One region of the Ewingella sp. S1.OA.A_B6 genome, then DNA from elsewhere that is predicted to be linked to it. Evidence: predicted binding sites of a transcription regulator. Region 1 holds the regulator's gene; each other region holds the start of a gene.
The links. Region 1 encodes CRP, which controls carbon source genes, mostly activating them, when cyclic AMP is high. Its sites were predicted from a motif close to ATGTGANNNNNNTCACAT; they were not measured.

Region 1 (6,077 bases):
CGGACTCCCTATGCTGGCGCAAGTGCGCATTCCGCTGCTGATCATTCATGCCAAAGATGATCCCTTTATGACCCCGGAAGTCATCCCCTCTCTCGCTGATTTACCGCCAGGCATCGAGTATCAATTAACCGAACACGGCGGCCATGTCGGGTTTGTCTCCGGTAACCTGCGTAACCCGAAAATGTGGCTGGAACAGCGCATTCCGGCCTGGATAGCACCCTATTTAAAGAATTAAAGGAATTTGAGTTGTGATTATTCCCTGGCAAGAACTGGATACTGAGATCCTAACCAGCGTGATTGAAGCTTTCGTACTGCGCGAAGGTACTGACTACGGCGAGCAGGAGCGTTCACTCGAGCAGAAAGTGGAAGATGTACGCCGCCAGCTGAAAAGTGGCGATATCCTGCTGGTATGGTCCGAACTGCACGAAACACTGAACATCATGCCCCGCAGCCAATTCCGGGCGGGAGAGGAAGAACGCCAGAACGACTGGAACTGAAACAAAGATAAACAGCAACGCGACAAGCCGCGTTTGATTTGTAATCGAATGAATAAATATGTTAGTTAATAGATTAATTATGCCTCGATTTTGTCACGACTTTTGGGCGCAGTAGCGTCACCATTACTATGGAGTCATCAGCCCTATGTCAGCCAAACATCCCGTGATTGCTGTCACCGGTTCGAGCGGTGCAGGCACTACCACCACTAGCCTGGCGTTTCGTAAGATATTCCAACAGCTTGGCCTACGCTCTGCTGAACTGGAAGGCGACAGTTTTCACCACTTTACCCGCCCGGAAATGGACGCAGCAATCCGTAAAGCTCGTGATCTGGGCCGCCACATCAGCTATTTCGGCCCGGAAGCCAATGACTTTGGTTTACTGGAACAAAGCTTCAAAGAGTATGGTGAAAATGGCAGTGGCCGTTCCCGTAAATACTTACATACTTATGACGAAGCGGTTCCTTATAATCAGGTGCCGGGCACCTTTACGCCGTGGGAGGCACTGGAAGAACCGACCGACGTATTATTCTATGAAGGACTGCACGGCGGCGTAGTGACCGACAAAATCGATGTCGCCTCTCAGGTAGATTTGCTGGTCGGCGTGGTGCCGATTGTTAACCTCGAGTGGATCCAGAAACTGGTACGTGACACCGGTGAACGGGGCCATTCGCGTGAAGCAGTCATGGATTCAGTGGTGCGTTCAATGGATGACTACATCAACTACATCACCCCACAGTTCTCCCGCACGCACATCAACTTCCAGCGCGTACCGACGGTAGACACCTCCAACCCGTTCGCTGCCAAGGCCATCCCTTCACTGGATGAAAGCTTTGTAGTGATTCACTTTCGCGGGCTGGACGATATAGATTTTCCTTATCTGCTGGCGATGCTGCAAGGTTCGTTTATCTCGCACATCAATACGCTGGTGGTGCCGGGCGGTAAAATGGGGCTGGCGATGGAGCTGATTATGGCACCACTGGTGCAGCGCCTGATGGAAGGGAAGAAGATTAAGTGAGGAAGATGCCGCACGCCTAAGCACTGCGGCATTTAGTCACTCACTCCGGCTCAACCACTTCAAAGCTATGAGTGATGGAGGCGGCTTTACCCAGCATCAGAGATACCGAACAGTATTTTTCAGCCGACAAGGACACCGCGCGCTCAACCACTTTATCTGACAACTCTTTTCCGGTGACAATAAAGTGCAGGTTGATATGAGTGAACAGCCTCGGTGCTTCCTCACGGCGTTCAGACGTCAGTTTGACTTCGCAGTTCTGCACATCGTTGCGGCCCTTTTGCAAGATAGACACTACGTCGATGGCGCTGCAACCGCCCATCGACATCAGCAACATCTCCATCGGGCTTGGGGCTTTATCGCCCGCGTTACCGTCCATTAAAACCTGGTGACCTGACGCAGATTCACCCAAAAACGTCAGCCCTTCTACCCACTTTACGCGTGCCTGCATAATGCCTTACTCCCGCTGCTTTCATTTAAACTGAATTCTTCTCAGACTACCCTTTTAGGAAAAAACCAGCAACGTAACCCGATCGCCATCATGCTGAAGCGAGACAACAGAAGACACTCGCTCAAACCTGTGCTACAAACAGAGCCGATACATACTTTTCAGTAAATTGCGGTGATGGGTTTGTGGTTTTCATATGAAACCACGGTGTTAACAACATTTATAACGCTGTTACACTCCGACTCCCGCTTGCAGCATTACTGGACAGTTCTTATGCTAAAAGGGCGCGCATTTTTAAGACGCCGTACAGGGAACTCTGAGCCCTGTGATTTTGGGCAGCGATAATAACAGAGGATAATAACTAATGGTTCTCGGCAAGCCACAAACAGACCCTACTCTCGAATGGTTCCTGTCTCACTGTCATATACATAAATATCCGTCCAAAAGTACGCTGATTCACCAAGGTGAAAAAGCCGAAACGCTCTACTACATCGTGAAAGGGTCGGTTGCCGTCCTGATTAAAGATGAAGAAGGCAAAGAGATGATACTTTCCTACCTGAACCAAGGTGACTTCATCGGCGAGCTGGGACTCTTCGAAGAAGGCCAGGAGCGTAGTGCATGGGTTCGTGCTAAATCTGCTTGCGAAGTGGCTGAAATCTCTTATAAAAAATTCCGCCAGTTAATTCAGGTTAATCCAGACATTCTGATGCGTCTTTCTGCTCAGATGGCGACTCGGTTGCAAGTGACTTCGGAGAAAGTGGGTAACCTCGCCTTCCTCGACGTGACGGGCCGTATCGCGCAAACTTTGCTGAGTCTGGCAAAACAGCCGGATGCGATGACCCACCCGGATGGTATGCAGATCAAAATAACCCGTCAGGAAATTGGTCAAATCGTCGGCTGTTCACGCGAGACGGTTGGCCGTATCCTCAAGATGCTGGAAGATCAGAGTTTGATCTCCGCTCACGGTAAAACGATTGTCGTTTACGGCACCCGTTGATTCCCTGAAAAACGGCGCGACAGGCAACTGTCGCGCCGTTTTTATTGGAGAATAGGGAAACCTCAAGCGCTCAACACTTTCCCAATGGCTTCCTCAAAGCGATTCATCCCCTCGCTGATGTCTGCGAACTCAATCACCAGGGATGGCGCAAACCGCATGACGTTAGGGCCTGCCACCAACATCATCAGGCCGCAGTCGGCAGCGGCTTTATGGAACTCACTGGCGCGGTTTTTATAGGCGTCAGATAACTCAGCACCAATCAATAACCCCTGACCACGGAATTCTTTGAATACGCAGTATTTCTGATTAATCGCTTCCAATGCCTGAATAAATGCCGCGCGGCGCTCGCCGATGCCAGCCAGAACCTCTGGCGTGTTGATGATATCCAGCGCAGCTTCAGCGACGGCACACGCTAACGGGTTTCCGCCGTAGGTGGTGCCATGCTTGCCGGGTTCCATCACCGAGGCCACGTCTTCCGTCGCCAACATGGCGCTGACCGGGAAACCGCCGCCGAGCGCTTTGGCCGCGGTCAGAATGTCCGGGGTAACGCCGTAATTCATGTAGCTGAACAGCTTACCGCTACGTCCCATGCCGCTCTGCACTTCGTCAAACACCAGCAAAGCCTGATGCTCATCGCACAAATCGCGCAAACCTTGCAAGAATGCCTGAGTGGCTGGCGTAACACCGCCTTCGCCCTGGACCGGTTCAACCACAATGGCGCAGGTGTGATCATCAATGACAGCTTTCACCGCGTCGAGATCGTTGAACGGTACATGCACGATGTCAGCCGGTTTCGGGCCGAAGCCGTCTGAATATTTAGGCTGGCCACCCACGGAAACCGTAAACAACGTGCGGCCATGAAATGCATTATGGAAGGCAATGATTTTGCTTTTGTACGGGCTGTGGCGGTGCGAGGCATAATAGCGCGCCAGCTTGAAAGCGGCTTCGTTGGCTTCTGCTCCTGAGTTGGCAAAAAACACCCGATCGGCAAAGGTGGCATCAATAAGCTTCTGTGCCAATCGCAGTGCGGGTTCGTTGGTAAATACGTTACTGACATGCCACAGAGTTTCACCCTGCTCATGCAAGGCTTTCACCAGCGCAGGATGGCAATGACCGAGTGCCGTCACCGCAATACCCCCGGCGAAATCGACATACTCTTTGCCCTGCTGGTCCCACACACGGCTCCCCTTCCCTTTCACCGGAATAAACTGCGCGGGTGCATAAACCGGCAAAATAACCCGATCAAAAGCGTCACGACTTACCGCTGATTTTTCTGCCATTACCTTCATCCCCTTCAATCCATTACAAGTATATTGCCATTATAAGTATATCTTCAAAACAAAACTAAATATGAAAATATAGTCATAAAATATGCATAAAAAATCACCCGCAGGCAATCGAAAACCAGCTTTTTTGAAAAGTAATTTATTATCACGAATTAACTATCTAAATCTTAAGGAAATTATCCAGCAACTGGTGACCCTGCTCGCTGAGAATGCTTTCAGGATGGAACTGCACACCGTGCAACGGCAGATGATTGTGGGCAATACCCATGATCTCGTCAGGCTGACCATCGCGTTCGGTCCAGGCGGTGAGCGTGAAACAGTCCGGCAGGCTGTCGATGTCAACAATCAGCGAATGGTAGCGCGTCACGGTCAGAGGATTGTTAAGACCACGGAAAACACTCTGTCCGGTGTGACGAATTGGCGAGGTTTTACCATGAACCGCCTGACGTGCCCGCACTACCTGCCCGCCAAAAGCCTGCGCCATGGCCTGATGCCCAAGGCAGACACCGAGGATAGGTAACCGGTTGGCAAAATGGGTGATTGCCGTAAGGGATATTCCGGCGTCGTCCGGCGTACAAGGGCCAGGGGAGATCACCAGATGGGAAGGAGCCCACTGTTCAATATCAGCGAGGCTGAGCTGGTCGTTACGTTTGACCAAAACCTCAGCGCCCAGCTCGCAGAAATATTGATAGAGGTTATAAGTAAAGGAGTCGTAGTTGTCGATCAGCAGCAGCATGGCGGTCCGGGTCTTCAGTCGATGAAAGTACCCGGCCGATTCTACCCACTTTCGTGGCTAGTTGCCGCTGTCGATTTCACTGACAACTTTCTTGAAGACATCCTTCAGCAATTTTTCGTTACCGAACGCCGCCGCTTTATTAGCTTCCAGCCAGCTCTCCTGCCCGACTTTTGACCAATGAATATCATAACCCGCATGAATAATCAGTTGCTCGAAGAAGATACGCTGTGCGCGGCCATTCCCTTCACGAAACGGGTGCAGCAGGTTGATACCGGTATAATAGTGAGCCAGTTTCTTACAAAGTCCATCAAGCGGCAGGTCCGCCAGATAGCCTTCGTCCTCCAGCGCCTGCATCAGCGCATTACCCTCTTTTTCGATATAGGCAAAGTGGCAGAAAGGTGTTTCATCTTTGTAGATGTCCATTTCGCGCAGCTCACCGGCCCAGGTATAGATATCCTGAAACAGCGTCTGATGAATGGCACAAAGATGCGGCAAACCCATTGCAGGTTGGCCCAGCGTAATCGTGGCCGCACGCAGCGCGGTAAAGGCCATTTCGGCCTGCGCCAGACGGTTAGCTTCGTGGATTTCCAGTTTATTTTTCAGCACATCAATACCAGGATAGACATACGTATCGACGCCTGCGTTCAGTTTATCGTTCATAGTGCGCCCTCAAATCTTCAAGCCGTTGAGCAATTTGCTCATCACTTAGCCTGACCTGGTCGATTTGCAATCCATCCAGCTGGCTGCTGGCCATGAAGTTGTGGTTTTGACGCTCACGGAACAACTGTTCTTTCTGTTTTAGGGTCGGTTTAGTACTCATCTCAACTCCTCTGGCATGGGTTTTTGACACCGGTCTTCCAAGGGTAAGTATAGACAGGGAAAGGCCGACGAAAAAAACCAACAAAAAGGCGCCACCGGGGCGCCTTGAAAAAACTCATATTTCAGGATGATCACTCAACGGCGATAGGCTTATCGCTGGTTTCGGTTTTCTGAGTGCCCTGAATCGTTTTAACCCGTTGCTCAAATTTACTTACCGCGGCAGCATCTGGCAGCAGCGAGTAAGTCAGTTCAAAAACTGTACTCTGCCCAGGTTGCAGCTGT
Region 2 (6,077 bases), on a different contig from region 1:
CTGATGCATCTTTATTGAATGCATAAGTGGTACCGGCGCTTATCCAGAAACGGTCCTGATCGGGAATAGAGATAGTACGGTTATCTTGCGGAACCGGGCTGTCATCAAAGGCGATACCGGTGCGGAAGGTCCAGTTATCATCATAGTAATACGTGGTACCCAACGCAATACGGTAAGCATCGTGGTAGTTTTCCTCTTTCTGGAACAGAGTCTGTCCATTGGAACCGGTGGCTTTCAGCTCCTTGAATTCACTCCAGCTGGTGTAGGCCATGCTGTAGTGAATCGCCCATTTTGGCGCCACTTTGTTATACCCTGAAATTTCCCACATTTCTGGCAGGTTCAGAGTCAGGTCGCCGGGAATAGTTTGTCCACCCAGACCACCTAGTTGCCGAGGTATCGAGTTTTTGTAATCGCCGCTAAAATCGATGTCGATTTTAGAACGATAGGTGAAGCCATAACGGTTGTTGTCGTCAACTTCATACAAGATACCGGCGTTCCAGCCGTAGCCCCACTCATCACCTTTCAGATTAGCCGCCTCTGTATCAGCAGGGACCTGACCGCGGGTTTTAAGCGCGGTTAATTCACCGGCAGTACGGCTGATTTTTGCTTTGGCATACACTGCATCAAAACCCAAACCGAAGCTGAAGTTCTGGTTTAAACGATAGGCCGCGCTGATATTGTTGTTGATGGTCATCAGGTCGGTTTTACCGCCAATCGGGCCGGCCGCGTAATCATCACTAAACTCAGTCGCCAGACCATAGTTGGACGTGGCTGACGCGCCAATCGCCCACTGATCGTTCAACGGCATAATGAAATGGACATTCGGCACCCACTGATTTGGGGCGATGTTATCAGCGCTGGTACTGTTGCCTGTCACCGGCGATTTGCCGCTGATACTAACGTCAGGGTCAATATAAACAGCGCCGATGGAGAAAGCGGGACGTGAGAACATGGTCATGGTTGCTGGGTTGCGGCTGCCGGACGCTGCGGAGTCTGCAATGGCACCTTCACCTGAAAACGAACGCCCAAGACCAGCTGCTGTGTATTCATTTAACTGAAAACCGGCCGCATACACATTTGATGAAACAATGGCCACTGCAGCCGCCAGGACAGATTTTTTAAACAGGTTTTTCTGGTTCATGACCAAAACCTCGATTTTATGTTTTTTATCAAACAATGTTACATCAAGTAACAATGAGCGCAGAATTGTAGGGTTCGTTCTCAGCCTGACAAATCAGACCAGTGACCGAAGTATAGGTCCGACCTGTACACATGTTGCAATCATGTTTCTCAAATATTTCCAATTTGATGTTAAAAATTAGACCCGCTTAACAAAAAACGTACAGTTTGGGATGAACTAAATAACCTTTTAGAGGGTTAATTGAGTTCGGTTTAACCGAACGTTATTATTTATGTGATATTGATCACGTAAAAGTCACACAAAAAGTAAGTGCTAGGCGGGGAAGGCTGACAGGCGTAAAATGAAGTCAGAAAATATCCTTTTAATGACTAACAGGGCCAGTCCGCGAACGTTGTGGTCAGTGCCGGGAGAACATTATGTCTGACGTAACTCTGTCTTCGAAATCCACCAAGCCTCTGCATTCGATTAACAAATGTGGCGCGGAAGAAACGGCAGCGTGCTGTTGTGTTGATGTCGGCACCATCATGGATAATACCGATTGTACCGCCAGCTATAGCCGCGTATTTGAAAACGAAGCAGAGGCTAAGAAAATGCTGCACAGCCTGACCGAAAAAGCCCGCAGCGTAGAATCTGAGCCTTGCGTGATTGAAAGCCGCCTGGAAAAAGTCGCCGGTGGCGTGGCGCTGAATATTGACTTCGCTTTCTCTTGCCAGGCCGAGACCATGATCTTCCAGCTCGGACTGCGCTGATTCATCCTTTGTACTTAACGCACTTTTTCCAAAACCGTAACCTTTGCTGGTCGCGGTTTTTTTTTGCTGCCGCTCCCACTTCATCACGTTAGACTTTGCCAAATGTAAACATATGGTTAAAACTAAACTATCAGGTCTGACCTCTTAATCTGGAGCCACTATGAACAAGGTTATCCCGCTGGTGACGCGCGAAGGCGATCGTATTGCGATCGTCGACGGTTTGCGTACGCCTTTCGCCAAACAAGCTACGGCCTTTCATGGCATTCCGGCGGTCGATTTAGGCAAAATGGTGGTGAGTGAGCTGTTGGCAAAAAGCGGTATCGACCCGAAAATCATCGATCAGCTGGTATTTGGTCAGGTGGTGCAGATGCCCGAAGCCCCTAATATTGCGCGCGAAATCGTACTGGGAACGGGCATGAGTGTTTCTACGGATGCTTACAGCGTGTCACGGGCCTGCGCCACCAGTTTTCAGGCGGTGGCAAACGTGGCCGAAAGTATTCTCAGTGGGACTATCGGTGTGGGCATTGCCGGCGGCGCAGACTCCTCATCGGTGCTACCGATTGGCGTGAGTAAGCGTCTGGCCCGCACGCTGGTGGACGTCAGTAAAGCCCGTACGTTGTCACAGCGCCTGGCATTGTTCAGTAAACTGAAGTTCCGTGACCTGCTGCCGGTACCGCCAGCGGTTGCCGAATATTCAACCGGGCTGCGGATGGGGGATACCGCCGAGCAAATGGCGAAATCTCACGGCATCACCCGTCAGCAGCAGGACGAACTGGCACACCGTTCGCATTCACTGGCGGCACTGGCCTGGGAAAATGGTTATCTCAATGCGCAGGTGATGACCGCGCAGGTTCCGCCGTACCGCGAGGTACTGCAAAAAGACAACAATATTCGCATGGATTCCGAACTGGCCCAGTATGCCAGGCTGCGTCCGGCTTTCGACCGTCGCCACGGCACAGTCACGGCAGCGACCAGCACGCCTTTGACGGACGGTGCCGCTGCCGTGCTGATGATGAGCGAATCACGGGCGCGTGAACTGGGCCTGCGACCGCTGGGTTACCTGAAAAGTTTTGCTTTTGCTGCCATCGACGTTTGGGAAGATATGTTGCTCGGCCCTGCGTATGCCACACCGCTGGCCCTTGACCGCGCGGGGCTGACACTTGCCGATATGGACTTAATTGACATGCACGAAGCTTTTGCCGCACAAACGCTGGCAAACATTAAAATGTTTGCCAGCGAGTCATTTGCCCGGGAAAAACTAGGTCGTCCGCAGGCCATCGGTGAAATCGATTGGGATAAGTTCAACGTTCTTGGGGGTTCACTGGCCTACGGACATCCCTTTGCCGCTACGGGCGCACGAATGATAACGCAGACGTTGCATGAACTTCGCCGTCGTGGCGGGCGTTTCGGGTTGACCACGGCCTGTGCGGCAGGCGGGTTGGGCGCAGCCATGATCCTGGAGGCAGCAGAATGAGTGACGAGATTATTACTGTTGAAACAGCCAAGGCTTCAGCCTTTACGCTGGCATTTACCGACCAGCATGTGGGGATAATCACTATTGATGTTCCCGGTGAAAAGGTAAACACCTTAAAAGCTGAATTTGTTGAGCAAATCTGCGCTATTTTGCAAAAAGCTCAGCAATACCCGCAGCTGAAAGGGTTAGTGCTTATTTCTGGCAAAGTTGACTCTTTTATTGCTGGCGCTGATATCAGCATGATTGGCGGTTGCAAAACAGCGGCAGAGGCCAGCAGTCTGGCGCAAAAAGGCCAGTCGGTCATGTCCCATATTTCGGCGTTTTCAGTGCCGGTGGTGGCCGCTATTCATGGTGCCTGTCTGGGGGGCGGGCTGGAACTGGCATTGGCCTGCCACGCTCGCATCTGTTCACTGGATGACAAAACCCAGCTTGGGCTGCCGGAAGTGCAGCTTGGCTTGCTGCCGGGGTCGGGTGGAACACAACGGCTTCCCCGGTTGATTGGTGCGCCCAAAGCGCTGGATATGATGCTGACGGGTCGCAGTATTCGTGCGAAGCAGGCACAGAAAATGGGCCTGGTGGACGATGCTGTTCCGCAGGCGATATTGCTACAAACTGCGCTGGAACGTGTGGCTCTTGGGCGCCAACCCCGCGCTCCGCTGCCGTGGCAGGCACGTCTGGTGGGCGGCCCTCTGGGCAAAGCCCTGCTGTTCCACTTCGTCCGTAAACAGACCCGGGCCAAAACGCAGGGTAACTACCCGGCGACGGAAAAAATTATCGACGTGGTGAGTAACGGGCTGGATCACGGCCGCGCCAGTGGATATCAGGCCGAGGCAACGGCGTTTGGCGAACTGGTGATGACACCACAATCGGCAGCACTTCGCGGTCTGTTCTTTGCCTCCACTGCATTGAAAAAAGAGCGCGGTGCCGATGCAGAACCGTTGCCATTGAAGCGCATTGGTATTCTCGGCGGAGGCCTGATGGGCGGGGGGATCGCCAATGTAACCGCCACGCGTGCAGGCTTGCCGGTGCGTATAAAAGACATTAACCAGGAAGGGATCCGTCATGCACTGAAATACAGCTGGGATCTGCTGGAGAAACGGGTACGTCGCGGGCGGCTGAAACGTAGCGAACAGCAACGGCAGATGATGCTTATCTCGGGTACTACTGACTTCAGTGGGTTTGAGCGGGTTGATCTGGTGATTGAGGCGGTATTTGAAGATCTGTCGCTGAAACAACAGATGGTTGCAGAGAGTGAGCATTATGCGTCCCGGCACACTATTTTCGCTTCGAACACCTCTTCTTTGCCGATACATGCGATTGCAGCCAACGCAGCCAGACCTGAACAGGTCATTGGTCTGCACTTTTTCAGCCCGGTTGATAAAATGCCGCTGGTTGAGGTGATCCCTCATGCCGGAACCAGTGAACAGACTATTTCCACCACGGTGGCATTGGCGAAAAAACAGGGAAAAACCGCCATTGTGGTCGGTGATAGCGCCGGGTTCTACGTTAATCGTATTCTTGCTCCTTACATTAACGAAGCGACGCGCTGTTTACTCGAAGGCGAGCCTGTTGAACATATCGACAGCGCGTTGATGAACTTTGGCTTCCCGGTGGGACCGTTACAGCTGTTGGATGAAGTTGGGATCGACGTCGGCACTAAAATCATCCCCATTCTGGTTGAATCCCTGGGGCCGCGTTTTGCTGCGCCACCCGCGCTAGATGCGGTGCTTAAAGATGACCGCAAGGGCCGTAAAAACGGCAAAGGGTTCTATCTTTACGCGCCAAAAGGTCGACAGAAGAGAAAACAAGCCGATCCGGCCATCTATCGCTTGTTGAATGTGACGCCTAAGCAGCAGCAAGGCGCCGAACAGATTGCCCGTCGTTGCGTGATGATTATGCTCAATGAAGCCGTGCGCTGTCTGGATGAGCATGTGTTGCGCAGTGCGCGTGATGGTGATATTGGCGCAGTCTTCGGGATTGGTTTCCCGCCATTCCTTGGTGGTCCGTTCCGTTACATCGACCAGTTGGGCGCTGCCTCAGTAGTGCAAACTTTGCAAGGTTTGCAACAGCACTATGGCGAGCATTTTGCGCCTTGTGCCGGATTGATCAGCCGTGCACAGGAAGGTCGTTCTTTCTACGATCAGTCATTGCCAGCAGAATAAAAGCGCATCATTCTGTGACGTGTATCACGGTGTTAAGGGCTTTTTCGCGGGAATGTGGAACATATAGTGCTTTCGAGCATAATACATCAATACGGAATTCATTTTTGCTAACGGCAAAGTCGCTTGCCACCAAATCGGCAAGCGTTTGAAAAATCGCCACTCTGTTTAATAAATAAGCCAAGTGATTTACAAGCGGTATCAGTTGATGTAAAAAACAGCGTTTTCTTTATGTGAATTTTTCAGGCAGAATGCCCGCCCGCCATTAAAGAGACGGCGCGTCAGGTAGCTGTGGTACATGCAGTTGTCCTGCAAGCTTTCCCCGGAAAGCATTGGGCAGAGGGTGATACAGCACGCGAGGCGTTTCTGTATAGCGCTATTTTTGTTAACAAAAGCGGTGCAATATGCAAGTTGTAATTATGCGTCACGGTGATGCAGCTCTTGAAGCGGCCAGCGATTCGGCCAGACCACTGACCGATTGTGGATGTGACGAAACAGTACATATGGCGGCGTGGCTGAAAGCCCGTTCGGTCAATATTCAGCGTGTTTTGGTC
Region 3 (6,077 bases), on a different contig from region 1:
GCGAAGCTCAGCCCGACTTCAAGGTCGTGCGCCACCGAGGCGGTATCTTCAAAATCAGAGGCAGTGCCGGCCCAGACCTGATTATCGACTTTTCTGCCGACCAGATAGAGGCAAATAGGGGTGCCAAACAGCGAGACGTCCAGTGTAAAACAGGAGGTGATACCCGTCAGTTCGCGGATACGCGCCGCCTGATATCCAGTCAATGATACGGCGACGTTGGTGACACCCTTCTCAGCGGATAACTCGAGGGCATTACTGTCAGACCCCATACGCCAATAAGGGCGCGGGGTGCCAAAGTGCAGGTACAGAATGGAGTCATCTTTAGTGTCTTTCATGAAAGTATCTCCGCTTGTAAACTGCACGCCAGCTATTCTGCGAATACAGATTATTTCAGCAGGAAGCTGGTGGTCTTAACATCTTGTGAATCCAATCCAATGAATACGTTGAATTTACCGGGTTCTGACGCCCACTTGAGCTTGTCATTGAAGAAGCGTAAATCTTTTTCGTTGATAGTGAAGGTCACGACTTTCTCTTCGCCAGGAGCCAGGTCAATTTTCTCAAAATTCTTAAGCTCTTTGACCGGTCGGCTGATCGAGGCTGCTACGTCTTGCAGATAGAGCTGAACGATGGTTGCGCCACTGAGTTTACCGGTGTTTTTGACCGTTACACTGGCGGTCAGTGGTGTGCTGGTGCTCATTGTGGAGGCTGAAAGCGACACGTCAGACACGCTGAACTGGGTATAACTCAGGCCGTAACCAAAGGCGAAAAGCGGGCCGTTGGTGATATCAAAATAGCGCGAAGTATATTTATTAGGTTTTTGCGGATTAAACGGGCGACCGGTATTAAGCACGCTGTTGTAGAGCGGGATCTGCCCCACGGAGCGTGGGAAGGTCATCGGTAACTTACCTGATGGGTTGTAATCACCAAACAATACATCGGCAATCGCGTGGCCGCCCTCGGTACCGCTGAACCAGGTTTCCAGCATCGCGTCAGCGATATCATTTTCCCACGTTAAGGTCAGCGGACGACCATTCATCAGCACAATCACCAATGGTTTACCGGTGGCTTTTAGGGCTTTCAGCAGGTCGCGCTGGCTTTGTGGAATGTTAAGTTCAGTTCGGCTGGAAGCCTCATGAGCCATGCCTTGTGCTTCACCGACTACCGCGACGACCACATCGGCTTTTTCGGCGGTTTTCACCGCTTCATCAATCATTTCCTGCGCCGGACGCGGATCGTTAATGACCTGTTTTTCATATTGATTCAGGAAGTCGAGGAGCGCCGGGTCGTTAGAGATGTTGGCACCGCGTGCATAAAGCAGCGTCGCTTTATCACCGATGGCCTCTTTCATTCCCTGCAGCACGGTAACGGCCTGATTGGCTTTCCCGGCGGCTGACCAACTCCCCATGACGTCACGCTGGCTATCTGCCAGGGTTCCGACTAACGCAATGGTGCCTTTTTTCTGCAACGGCAGGGTTTCATGCTCATTTTTCAGCAACACCAGCGAAGTGCGGGCCACTTCACGCGCTTCTGCGCGATGCAAACGGCTTTCAGCATTGGTATCCACCGGATCACTGGAAGCCGGACCTAAATGACGGTACGGGTCAGCGAACAGCCCCATGTCCCATTTTGCGGTCAATACATTACGGACTGAGCGGTCGATCTCTTTCTCGGTAACAATTTTGTCGGCGACCAGGCCTTTCAGATACTTGCCGTACATGTTGTCGGCCATGTCCATATCGACACCCGACTTCAGCGCCATAGCCGCCGCCTGGCGATCATCCTGTGCGACGCCATGCATCACCAGGCCACCAATCGCGCCGTGGTCGCTGACGGTCAGGCCTTTGAATTTCCACTGGTCGCGTAAGATCTGCTGTAATAACCACGGGTTGGAGGTGGCCGGAATGCCATTTATCGAGTTCAATGCCACCATCACACCGCCGGCGCCGGCGTCCAACGCGGCTTTGTAGGGGGGCAGGTAGTCGTTGAACATGCGGGTCAGGCTCATGTCGACAGTATTGTATTCACGGCCGCCTTCGACGGCACCATAGAGTGCGAAGTGCTTGACGTTCGCCATCACCGCATTTGGCGCGGACGGGTCATTGCCCTGATAAGCAGAGACCATTTCATGGGCGAGACGGGATGTCAGGTAAGTATCTTCGCCGAAGCCTTCAGAAACCCGACCCCAGCGCGGATCGCGGGTGACGTCGACCATGGGTGAGAAGGTCATGTTGAGGCCATCGGCAGCGGTTTCTTCAGCGGATATCCGCGCGCTGGTGGCCACGGCATTCATGTCCCAGCTGGCTGCCAATCCGAGGCTGATCGGGAAAATCGTACGCTGACCGTGAACGACGTCATACGCATAGAATAGAGGAATTTTCAGACGGCTATGTTGTACTTGATCCTGCATGCGACGGATGTCGGGTTTGGTCACCGTGTTGAACATACCGCCGACTTTATCGGCGCGGATATCGGCCATGATGGCTTCTTTCTTATAGTCAGGCCCCACGCTGACTAAATTGAGTTGGCCGATTTTTTCATCCAGCGTCATCTGTTTCATCAGATGGGAGATAAACGCTTCGCGCTCTTTCAGCTGATCTTGTGGAATACCCGCCGTTTGTTCTGCAAACAACGAGGTGGAACCTGCCATTAACACGAGCGCGCCAATCAGGTGATGCGTATTCATTGAGTATCCTTCAGACAAAAATCGTACTGCCGTAGGGCGAAAATCAGCAGCAAGAAAGCAAACAAGATAATGATCATTCTAAGAAAATTATAGCGTGAGAATCTAATACGTCACTTCGCTTATAAGCAATGAATACTTTTATAAAAAACAATTTGCGCAGAGCGAGGCGTTGCACCTCGCAATCTACGCTGAATTGAAAGTTGATGTACAAAAACTCTTTTGAGGAAGCGCGCAGTTTCCAATTTTTAGGATTGCACGCCACGGGCTGAATTAATAATAGAAGGGCATATCGGTCGGGGTTTTACTCATGGTGTCTATAAAGACGTCCTGGGTCACGGCCCAGAAATGTGCAACAGCGTCGGCGTCATAGGTGATGCCCATCAGACCCATGACGAAGAAGCAGGTGATGACCAGACCGACACCGCTGAAAATGAATGCCATAGCGTTACGGCTGGACTGGCGACAAACGATATTCAACTGGCTGGTGCAAAACATCAGAAATGCACTGAGTAATTCCCAGCGCATCATCATGAAACCAGCGGCTAACGTGCCCATCTAACGTCTTCCTTCTTAGCGTCGCTGCCTGAATTGCACCACGCTGGCTGCCCGGAAGGACAAAACACGCAGGAGGCGCAAGGCGGTGCAAACATAAAATGTGATCTTCGTCACATTATAATGGGCGAGGTTTGGAAGATCAAAAAGTTTAGCAGCGGAAAAATTATCGTCAGGCTTGTTTCGGCTAGCTGAAGACATAAAAAAACCGCCAAAAAATCATGGCGGTTTTTTTATGTCGAACTGACAGGGTTGAGGAGCGTGTCAGGCACCATAACCCATCACCTGCAACAGATGTTGCGCCTGAGAAACCGCATCCTGGCGGTGGGTAACGCCCAGTTTTTGATACAAATTGCGGATGTGAGTTTTGATGGTGGTCGAGGCTACCGTCAGCTCACCGGCAATCTGATCATTGCTGTAACCGGAGTAAATCAGTCCCAGTACCTGCCACTCGCGCTGGGTCAGTGGGCTGGTGCGGATAAGCTCCGGGACCTGGGGATGGGTAAGCAATTTATTCACAAAGCCTTCGTCGAAATGGGCAAATTTGTGCCGGTGATGCTGGTTTATATCGCGCAGGATTTTCTGCGCCCGGCGCTGTTCCATATCCGGCAATAAGTTGAGCTGAATCAGCTGACGCAACTGCTGCGCCATCATCTCGCCTTCAATGACGAAATGGCTGACAAATCCGGTGCGGTTAGAGAGCTCAAGCGCTTCAATCAGTACGCGCTGGGCTTCGTTCTTACGGCCAGTATGCCAGTAGAGCATGTTGCAGAGGATCAGGTTGCGATTGAGGTCGCTGACCAGCTTCAACTGACGGGCGTTGGTATTAAGTTCATCAATGACCACTTCGGCTTCGTCGAACTGCTCTAGCAGGATCTGCACGCGGGCTATGTTGCGCCACTGGCCTTGCAGGAAGTGATTATCCGCCATGCCCGGCTTGGACGTCTGATTCAGCCAGCTGCGCGCCGAGGTTTTATCGCCGACCATCTGCCAGTAAATCACCCGCGGTTTATCGGCATTAGTCAGCCAGTCGGTATGGTATTGCCCGCTTTGCAGCAGAGTTTCGCAACGCTGCAAATAGCTGTGCGCATTGTCGAGATGGCCGCGCGCCAGCGAGCATTTGGCCAGCATCGCCAGACATTGCAATTGCTGCTGAGGTTGAAAGTTAGCCAAGACTTCGAGGCCCTCGCGGGCGGCGTTTTCGGCGTCGTCAAGGCGTGCCCATGACCATAGGAGCTGCGAGCGCAGACGCAGCAGAAACTCATGCATTGGCAGTTGCTCAAGGTGCTGCTCGCGCACCAGTTCAAACGCCTTGTCCTGCGTTTCATAGGCGGCCTGTAAAAAACCCTGAGCAATCAGGATTTCGCTCTGTTGCAGCAGTGCCCACAGCGCGTAGTGATAGGCTTCGTGGCGGCGAGCGATCTGTTCCGTTTGTTGCATCAGCGGTAGTGCACGGCTTAAGTCGCCTTTGCAGTGCTGAATTTCACCGGTGACCGAGGTGGCGACAATGCGACTGTAGAAGCTGGAGTTGGGCAGGTAGCGCAACGCGTGGACGGCCAGTTTTTCCGCTTCATCCTGCTTACCGTCATTAATTGCCACCTGCGCCCGCAGTGCGTCGAACTCGGCGCTGAGGGTTTTATCCATCTCGATTTTTTCGCGCTGCATTTCGTTTTCAGCCCGTTCCAGCAGCATTTCTACTTCACCGTAACGGTGCTGACTTTGCGCCAGCCAGGCCTGCAACAGGGCGAGTTTAGGGTTCTCAATCAATCGCTCATACGGCAGCGCATTCAGGCATTCTTCCAGCAGTGCCAGCTCGCTCTGATTGAACAGTGGCCAGGCATGTTGCAGCAGAATGTCGCGCAGTAAATTGGTATTTTCGGCACCCAGCGCATGGTGAATTGCTTCAGCCGGGAAACCCAGCGCCAGCCAGCCTTCCGCCGCAGAGCAGTGGATCGCTGGCAGCTCGGCCGACAGTTCCCACTGGCAGCGCTGGCGCAGGAAAGTGGCGAACAGCGGGTGAAAGTTGAACCACTCACCGCTGTCATCCATGCGGTGAATAAACAGCCCCTGACGCTCAAGTTCTTCCAGCCGTTGTTGGCCGTTATCTTCTCCGGTCAGTTTGACGATCAGAGAATCATTCATTGACCGCAGCAGCGAGCAGCGCAGCAGGAAGTTACGGGTGGGGGCATCGACGTGGTCCAGCACTTCATCCACCAGGTATTCCGACAGATGGCTGGCATTCAGGCCGGCCAGTTTTTTGGCCGATTGCTGGGCCGAGGCGGTGGATGCGCTTGACTGGCGCGCTGACAGCGCAATCAGCTGCAGCGCCGTGGCCCATCCGGCGACGTCGTCACATAGACGGCTGCTGTCAGCCTGCTCAATCGGCTCTGCCAGACGGCAGTCAAAGAATTGCTGAGCTTCAACATGGTTGAAGGCCAGCTGTGATGCATTCAGCTCCAGCAGTTGATCACGTACACGCAAATTAGCGATACCCAGCTGTGGCAGGGTGCGTGACAGAACCATCAAGGTGACATTTTCCGGCTGATGGCGCAGGAAGAAACGCATGCTTTCGTGAATGGCATCATTGGAAATCAGATGATAATCATCAATTACCAGCAGCAGCGGGCGGTGCCAGTCGGACAGTTCGACAAACAACTGGGCAAACAGCGCTGACAGGCTGGCGTACTGACGTTTCTGGCTAAGTACTTCGCTTTTGAGACAGTGCCCCCCGGTAGCCTGCTGAATGGCGGCCACCAGATAGCTGGCGAAACGTTCCGGCTGATTGTCACTTTCATCCAGCGAATACCAACCGAGATCGCTTTTGCCTGCTGCCCAGTGGGCG

Region 2: the regulator CRP is predicted to act here: its motif matches at 1,413-1,430, upstream of ACMV8I_RS15345 (YfcZ/YiiS family protein).
Region 3: the regulator CRP is predicted to act here: its motif matches at 3,337-3,354, upstream of ACMV8I_RS10365 (YjcB family protein).

What each region holds. Positions count from the first base shown of each region.
Region 1 is NZ_JBLJFK010000009.1:14,041-20,117, forward strand. It holds gene ACMV8I_RS15725 (hydrolase) at 1-235, shown strand, start outside; gene ACMV8I_RS15730 (YheU family protein) at 249-497, shown strand; gene ACMV8I_RS15735 (phosphoribulokinase) at 643-1,512, shown strand; gene ACMV8I_RS15740 (OsmC family protein) at 1,553-1,960, opposite strand; gene crp (cAMP-activated global transcriptional regulator CRP) at 2,322-2,954, shown strand; gene argD (bifunctional acetylornithine/succinyldiaminopimelate transaminase) at 3,017-4,234, opposite strand; gene ACMV8I_RS15755 (aminodeoxychorismate synthase component II) at 4,401-4,976, opposite strand; gene ACMV8I_RS15760 (putative adenosine monophosphate-protein transferase Fic) at 5,034-5,636, opposite strand; gene ACMV8I_RS15765 (YhfG family protein) at 5,626-5,796, opposite strand; gene ACMV8I_RS15770 (aldose 1-epimerase family protein) at 5,927-6,077, opposite strand, start outside.
Region 2 is NZ_JBLJFK010000008.1:89,635-95,711, reverse strand. It holds gene fadL (long-chain fatty acid transporter FadL) at 1-1,141, opposite strand, end outside; gene ACMV8I_RS15345 (YfcZ/YiiS family protein) at 1,558-1,890, shown strand; gene fadI (acetyl-CoA C-acyltransferase FadI) at 2,051-3,364, shown strand; gene fadJ (fatty acid oxidation complex subunit alpha FadJ) at 3,361-5,526, shown strand; gene sixA (phosphohistidine phosphatase SixA) at 5,928-6,077, shown strand, end outside.
Region 3 is NZ_JBLJFK010000003.1:124,713-130,789, reverse strand. It holds gene pdeR (cyclic di-GMP phosphodiesterase) at 1-335, opposite strand, end outside; gene bglX (beta-glucosidase BglX) at 386-2,683, opposite strand; gene ACMV8I_RS10365 (YjcB family protein) at 2,954-3,238, opposite strand; gene malT (HTH-type transcriptional regulator MalT) at 3,500-6,077, opposite strand, start outside.